DNA from 2 places in the Saccharothrix syringae genome. Region 2 is predicted to be linked to the other one. Evidence: riboswitches for the same ligand, from Rfam matches in the RefSeq annotation. Region 2 holds a riboswitch; the other holds the start of a gene.
The links. Region 2 has a riboswitch for S-adenosylmethionine ahead of thrC (threonine synthase). Riboswitches for the same ligand answer to the same signal wherever they lie in the genome.
Positions count from the first base shown of each region.

Region 1: another riboswitch for S-adenosylmethionine. It lies ahead of EKG83_RS38750 (aminotransferase class V-fold PLP-dependent enzyme); the one in region 2 lies ahead of thrC (threonine synthase).

Region 1 is NZ_CP034550.1:9,275,127-9,278,358, forward strand. It holds gene lspA (signal peptidase II) at 1-571, opposite strand, end outside; gene EKG83_RS38750 (aminotransferase class V-fold PLP-dependent enzyme) at 595-1,914, opposite strand; SAM riboswitch class IV at 1,952-2,066, opposite strand; gene EKG83_RS38755 (potassium/proton antiporter) at 2,342-3,232, opposite strand, start outside.
Region 2 is NZ_CP034550.1:1,502,831-1,506,062, forward strand. It holds gene EKG83_RS07040 (DNA internalization-related competence protein ComEC/Rec2) at 1-877, shown strand, start outside; gene thrC (threonine synthase) at 786-2,051, opposite strand; SAM riboswitch class I at 2,063-2,176, opposite strand; gene holA (DNA polymerase III subunit delta) at 2,276-3,232, shown strand, end outside.

The DNA.
Region 1 (3,232 bases), 3.2 Mb from region 2:
GCTGGAGCAGGGCCATCAGCACGATCACGCCGCCGCCGACGCAGATGGCCGAGTCGGCCAGGTTGAACACGGGGAAGAAGTTGCCCCACGGGTCGAGGACCGAGATGAAGTCGACCACGCCGCCGCGCAGCGGGCCGGGCGCGCGGAAGACGCGGTCCACCAGGTTGCCGGTGGCGCCGCCGAGCACCAGGCCCAGGCCGATGGCCCAGCCGACCGACCGCAGCCGGCGCGCGATCCACAGGATGAAGCCGACCACGCTGCACGCGATCAGCGCCAGGATGACCGTCCAGCCCTCGGCCAGGCCGAACGCGGCACCGGTGTTGCGGTACAGCGGGAGGTAGAGCAGCCCGCCCAGCAGCTCGACCGGCTCGCGCCCCTCCAGGTGCTCCACCGCGAGGACCTTGGTGAGCAGGTCGAGCGCCAGCACGAGCGGCGCGATGACGGCCAGCAGGCCGACCCGGCGCTTGGGCAGCGGCTCCCCGGCCTCCCCGGGCCTCCCCGGCTCATCCGGCTCCCCCGGCCCGCCCGGCTCGTCCGCGGCGTCCGGCTCGGTGTTGGGCTCAGTGCTCACCCGGTCATTGTCCAGCATCCCCGTCAGCGCAGGAACGGCGGGAGCGGGCGCGGGTCCTCCCGGGGCACCCACCGGCCGTCCTGCCGCTCGTACTCCCACCGGGAGCCCTCGGTGACCAGCGAGCGCAGCGCGGCCACGAACCGGTCGACGTGCTCCGCGGTGGTCCCGAGCCCGACGGAGGCGCGCAGCGCCCGACCGCCCGGCGCCAGCCGGGCCACCGCGACGTGGGCGCAGAACGCGCCGTCGCGCACGCCGATGCCGTGCTCCGCCGACAGCGCCGCGGCCAGGTAGCCGGGGTCCTGGGCGCCGGCGGTGAAGCTCACCACGCCCACCCGGTCGTGGTCGGGGCCGAACAGCGCCAGCTCCTCGACCCCGGGCACCGACCGCAGCCCGTCCCGCAGCCGCTCCAGCAGCACCCGCTCGTGCGCGGCGACCTGCTCCCAGTGGCGCCCGAGCACGTCGCACGCGGTGGCCAGGGCGTGCGCGCCGACCACGTTCGGGGTGCCCGCCTCGTGCCGCTCGGGCGCGCCCGACCAGGCCACGGCCAGCCGGTCGCCGCGGTCGGTGACGCGGGCCGTGGCGCCGCCGCCCAGCAGGTACGGCTCGGCGGCCTGCAACCAGTCGGACCGGCCCACCAGCGCGCCCGCGCCGAACGGCGCGTACAGCTTGTGCCCGGACAGCACGGCGTAGTCGACGTCCAGCTCCCGCAGGTCCACCGGCCGGTGCGGCGCGAGCTGGGCGGCGTCCAGCGCGACCCGCGCACCGTGCCGGCGGGCCACCCGCGCCAGCTCGGCCACCGGCCACAGCTCGCCGGTGACGTTCGACGCACCGGTCACCACCACCAGCCGCGGCCCGACCGGCGCCTCGCGCAGCGCCCGGTCCAGCTCCAGCGGGGCCGCCGCCGCGGACCCCGGCGTGCGCAACCGCCGCACGTGCGGCCCCCGCCACGGCAGCAGCGCCGCGTGGTGGTCGGTGTCGAACAGGACCACGGCCGTGTGCCTGGGCAGGCAGCGGGCCAGCAGGTTCAACCCGTCGGTGGAGTTGCGCACGAACACGACCGCGTCAGTGGCCCGCGCCCCCAAAAACCGCCGCACCGAGTCCCGAGCCTGCTCGTAGACCCGCGTGGACACCTGCGACGCGAACCCCGCGCCGCGGTGCACGCTCGCGTACCAGGGCAGCAGCTCGTCGACGGCGTCGCGCACCTGCTCCAGGCAGGGCGCGCTGGCCGCGTGGTCCAGGTTCGCGTACTCGACCCGCTCACCGCCCAGGACCGGCACCCGCAACGAGGCACCCACCACCCTGGGCAGCCCCACACCGACGACCGGCGAAACAGCGATGGTCACGACACCCTCCGGACAAGTCCGGGGACTCCCCCTGGGAGGCCCGCGCTTGCCGCACGCCCCGCGCGCACGACCAGGTCCTCACCGGGGGCACCCCACCGCGGTAGGAGGGTTGCCGGCCAGCAAGCCCGGGCTTGTCGCTGGCACTCATGACCTTCACCAGCACCCTAACCCGCCCCACCACCCCCCGTAACCCCCTCCCACATCCCGAGACCCCCGCGAGTCCTCCACCCCAACACCGCGTGTCCTCCACTCCGACACCGCGTGTCCTCCACTCCAACACCGCGAGTCGACCCTCCAGCCCCCTCGTGTCGAACCTCCAGACCCCCCGAGTTCCACACTCAACCCCCGGCGTGTCATGCCTCCAGCCCCGGCGTGTCATGCGTTCAGACCCCGCGTGTCATGCGCTCAGCACCCCCGTGCCCGACGCTCACGCCAACCCGGCGTCGCCCTTCCACCGCGCGAACCGCCCGGCCCGGTCAACCGCCCGGATCCGCTGCTCCGTGGCCACCCGCGCCGCGTCCGTGCACACCACCAGCAGCTGGTCGTGCTCCTGCAACCGCGTGGTCGCCTGGGGCGTGAACCCCTTCTCCTCCCGCACCACCAGGCTCACCGACGACCCCGGCGGCAACCGCAGCTCCGACAGGTACACCCCGTGCAGCCGCGACCCCGGCTGGATCCGCACCTGCAGCAGCTCCGCCCCCAGCGCGTCCAGCGCCGACGAGTCGACCTGCACCTCCCGCGCCTCGCCCGACCGGACCAGCCTCAACCCCTTCGCCAGCCACGGCAGCGTCGTCCCCTGCACCACCGTCAGCAGGATGACCAGCACGAACACCGCGTCCACCAGCCGCTGCGCGCCCGGCACCCCCTGGATCAGCGGGATCAGCGCGAACACGATCGGCACCGCGCCGCGCAGCCCCGACCACGACAGGAACACCTGCTCCCGCCACGGCACCCGGAACGGCAGCGCCGCGCACAGCACCGACAGCGGCCGCGCGAGCAGCAGCAGCACCGCGCCCGCCACCAGCGCCGGCACCAGCGCGTCGAGCAGCCGACCGGGCGAGGCGTACAGCCCGAGCAGCACGAACAGCCCGATCTGCGACAGCCAGCCCAGCCCCTCGGCGAACGACAGCGTGTCCGACCGGTGCGGCAGCCGCGCGTTGCCGAGCACCAGCGCGGCGATGTAGACGGCGAGGAACCCGGACGCGTGCGCGAGGTCGCCCGCCGTGTACGCCAGCACGCACACGGCCACCGTGGCCAGCGGGTACAGGCCGGTCGCGGGCAGCGCGGCCCGGCGCAGCCCGGCACCGCCGAGCCACCC
Region 2 (3,232 bases):
GGATCCGGCTCAACACCGGCTGGAGCCGGCCCGGCGACCACCGGGCGCTGGGGTGGGCGCTGTGGCAACCCAGCTACACCGCCCAGCCGTGGCCACGCGACGAGCTGCGGCCCGCTTTCACCTACTACGTGTGCGAGGAGCGGCCCGACGGCGAGCGCGGGATCATCGCCAGGGCCACCGCCACCGGCGTGGTCGGCACCGCCGAGGTGGCCTCCGCCGACGCGGCCTACCGCCTGGTCGCCGACACCCTGTTCGACGACGCCCTGGCGATACCGCCGGAGGAGTGGCACACCGAGCGCTACAACGCGGAAAAGGCGAAGCGGCCGTGGCCGCAACTGCTGACGGCGTGGCGCGTGGTCACCGAACCGGTGAGGCCGCGCGTCCTGCCCGAGCTGAGCGCCTTCCCGCGCACCGGCTGGTTGCGCACATCGGGGATCGCGCTGTGACGGCCGCACCGGGGTCGAACGCCATGAAGTCGGCTGCCACGGGGGTGACTGCCACAGGGGGAGCTGTCGCGAGAGCAACTGTCGCGGGAGCGGCTGTCGCGGGGGCGACTGCCACGGGAGCGGCTGCTACGGGGCAGCCTGGAGCGGACCCGGCCGGAGCAGGTCTGGCCGGAGCGGGCCCGGGTGGAGCGGAGCGGGCCAGGGGAGGAGCAACCGGGCTGGGAGCCGCGGGAGTGGACCCCGGTGGGAGCGTGCCCGCCGAGGTCCGCCTCGACAATCCCGGTCCTGGTCCCAGCTCCGGTTCCAGTCCCGGCCGCAGTCCCGGTCTCAGTGCCGGTCTCAGTCCTGGAGGGCGTTCAGCACGGCCTCCGCCGAGGGCGGCACGTTCGCCCGCGGGCCGACCCGGTCGCCGAGCGCGTCGAGGGTCTTGAGGCCGTCGCCGGTGATCAGCAGCACCGTCTCGCCGTCCGGGTCCAGCTTGCCCTGCTCGACGAGCTTCTTCGCGGTCGCCACCGTCACGCCGCCGGCGGTCTCGGCGAAGATGCCCTCGGTGCGGGCCAGCAGCCGGATGCCCTCGACGACCTCTTCGTCGGTGACGTCCTCGATCGCACCGCCGGTGCGGCGCACGGCGTCGAGCACGTAGGGGCCGTCGGCGGGGGCGCCGATCGCCAGCGAGCGGGCGATGGTGTCCGGGCGCACCGGGGAGACCACGTCGTGACCGGCCTTGAAGGCGGCCGAGACGGGGGAGCACCCGGTGGCCTGGGCGCCGAACACCCGGTACGGGGTCTGCTCGACCAGGTCGAGTTCACCCAGTTCGCGGAACGCCTTGTCGACCTTGGTCAGCTGGGAGCCGGACGCGATGGGGACCACGATCTGGTCGGGCAGGCGCCAGCCGAGCTGTTCGGCGACCTCGAAGCCCAGCGTCTTGGAGCCCTCGGCGTAGTAGGGGCGGACGTTGACGTTGACGAACGCCCAGTCCTCGTGCTCGGCGGCGAGTTCCTGGGCCAGCCGGTTCACGTCGTCGTAGTTGCCGTCGACGGTGATCAGGTTGCCGTCGTAGACGGCGGTCATGAGGATCTTCGCCCGCTCCAGGCTGGAGGGCACCAGGACCACCGACCGCCAGCCGGCGCGGGCCGCCGCGGCGGCGACGGCGTTGGCGAGGTTGCCGGTGGACGGGCAGGCCAGGACCTTGAAGCCCAGTTCGCGGGCGGCGGCGAGGGCGACGCCGACGACGCGGTCCTTAAAGGAGTGGGTGGGGTTGCCGGTGTCGTCCTTGACCCAGACCTTGCGCAGGCCCAGGGCCTTGGCGAGGCGGTCGGCCTCGACCAGGCGGGTGCCGCCGGGGCTGGTGTTGGGGTGCGACTCGACGGTGGAGGGCACGGGGAGGAGGCTCTTGTAGCGCCAGATCGAGCGGGGGCCTGCCTCGATGTCCTCACGGCGGACCCGGCCGAAGTCGTAGGCCACTTCCAGGGGGCCGAAACACTCCAGACAGGCGTATTCCGGGGCGAGCGGCGTCTCGTGCCCGCACTCGCGGCACGACAGGGCGCGCGCGGGACCGAGGTCGAAGGAGGTGGTGGTGGCCGAGGGTGCACTGACAGCAGTCATCGCGAGGTATCTCCTCATCTTTCCCGCGTCGCGGGTCGGAATTGGCACCGTGGTCGCCAGCGAACGCTGTGCGACGGGTTGCCGGGGCTTCTTCGGGCCGATCCCTCTGCCCCTCTGGATGAGCGGTATTCAGTTGTTGTCGCCTCAACCTACGACACGATCCCGACCCGTAGCCAGCGAAGTCCACCATCCGGACGGCGGACGGGCGTGGGAGGATCGCGGCCGTGAGTGCGCCCGCTGACACGCCCGATGCCGTTCACCTGGTCGTGGGCGAGGAGGAGTTGCTGGTCGAACGCGCTGTTCGCGGTGCCCTGGAACTCGCCCGGAAGGCCGATCCGCAGGCCGACCTGACCCGCGTCCGGGTGACCGAACTCACCCCGCCCGAGCTGGCCGAACTGGTGAGCCCGTCGCTGTTCGCCGAGGGGCGGGTGATCGCGCTCGAAGCCGCGCAGGAGGCGAGCAAGGAGATCGCCGACGCCGTGATCGCCTACGCCAAGTCACCCGCCGAGGGGGTGACGCTGGTCGTGGTGCACACCGGCGGCGGGCGCAGCAAGGCCGCCAAGGAGCTGCCCGCCGCGCTGCGCAAGGCCGGTGCCGGCGTGACCGAGTGCCCGAAGATCACCAAGGCCGCGGACCGCGAGGCGTTCGTCCGCAACGAGATCCGCTCGGCGGGCGGCAAGGCCGACCCCGAGGCTGTGGGGGCGCTGATCGAGGCAGTCGGCTCCGACCTGCGGGAACTGGCCGCGGCGGCGTCGCAGCTGGTCGCCGACACGGGCGGCAGGGTCGACGCCGAGGCGGTCCGCCGCTACCACCGGGGACGGGCGGAGGTGACCGGGTTCGCGGTCGCGGAGAAGGCCGTGATGGGCGACCGGGCCGGTGCGCTGGAGGCGTTGCGCTGGGCGATCCAGCTCGGCGTGCCGCACGTGCTGGTGGCGGACGCGCTGGCGGACGCGGTGCGCACGGTCGCGCGGGTGTCCGCGGTCGGGCGGGGCGACCCGTTCAAGCTCGCGGGTGAGCTGGGCATGCCGCCGTGGAAGGTGAAGAAGGCGCAGGGCCAGTCACGTGGCTGGGAGGAGCGCGGGCTGGCGGCGGCCATGTCGGTGGTCGCGGACCTCAACGCGGACGTGAAGGGTTACGCCGCCGACTCGGGTTACGCCCTGGAACGGGCGGTGCTGAAGATC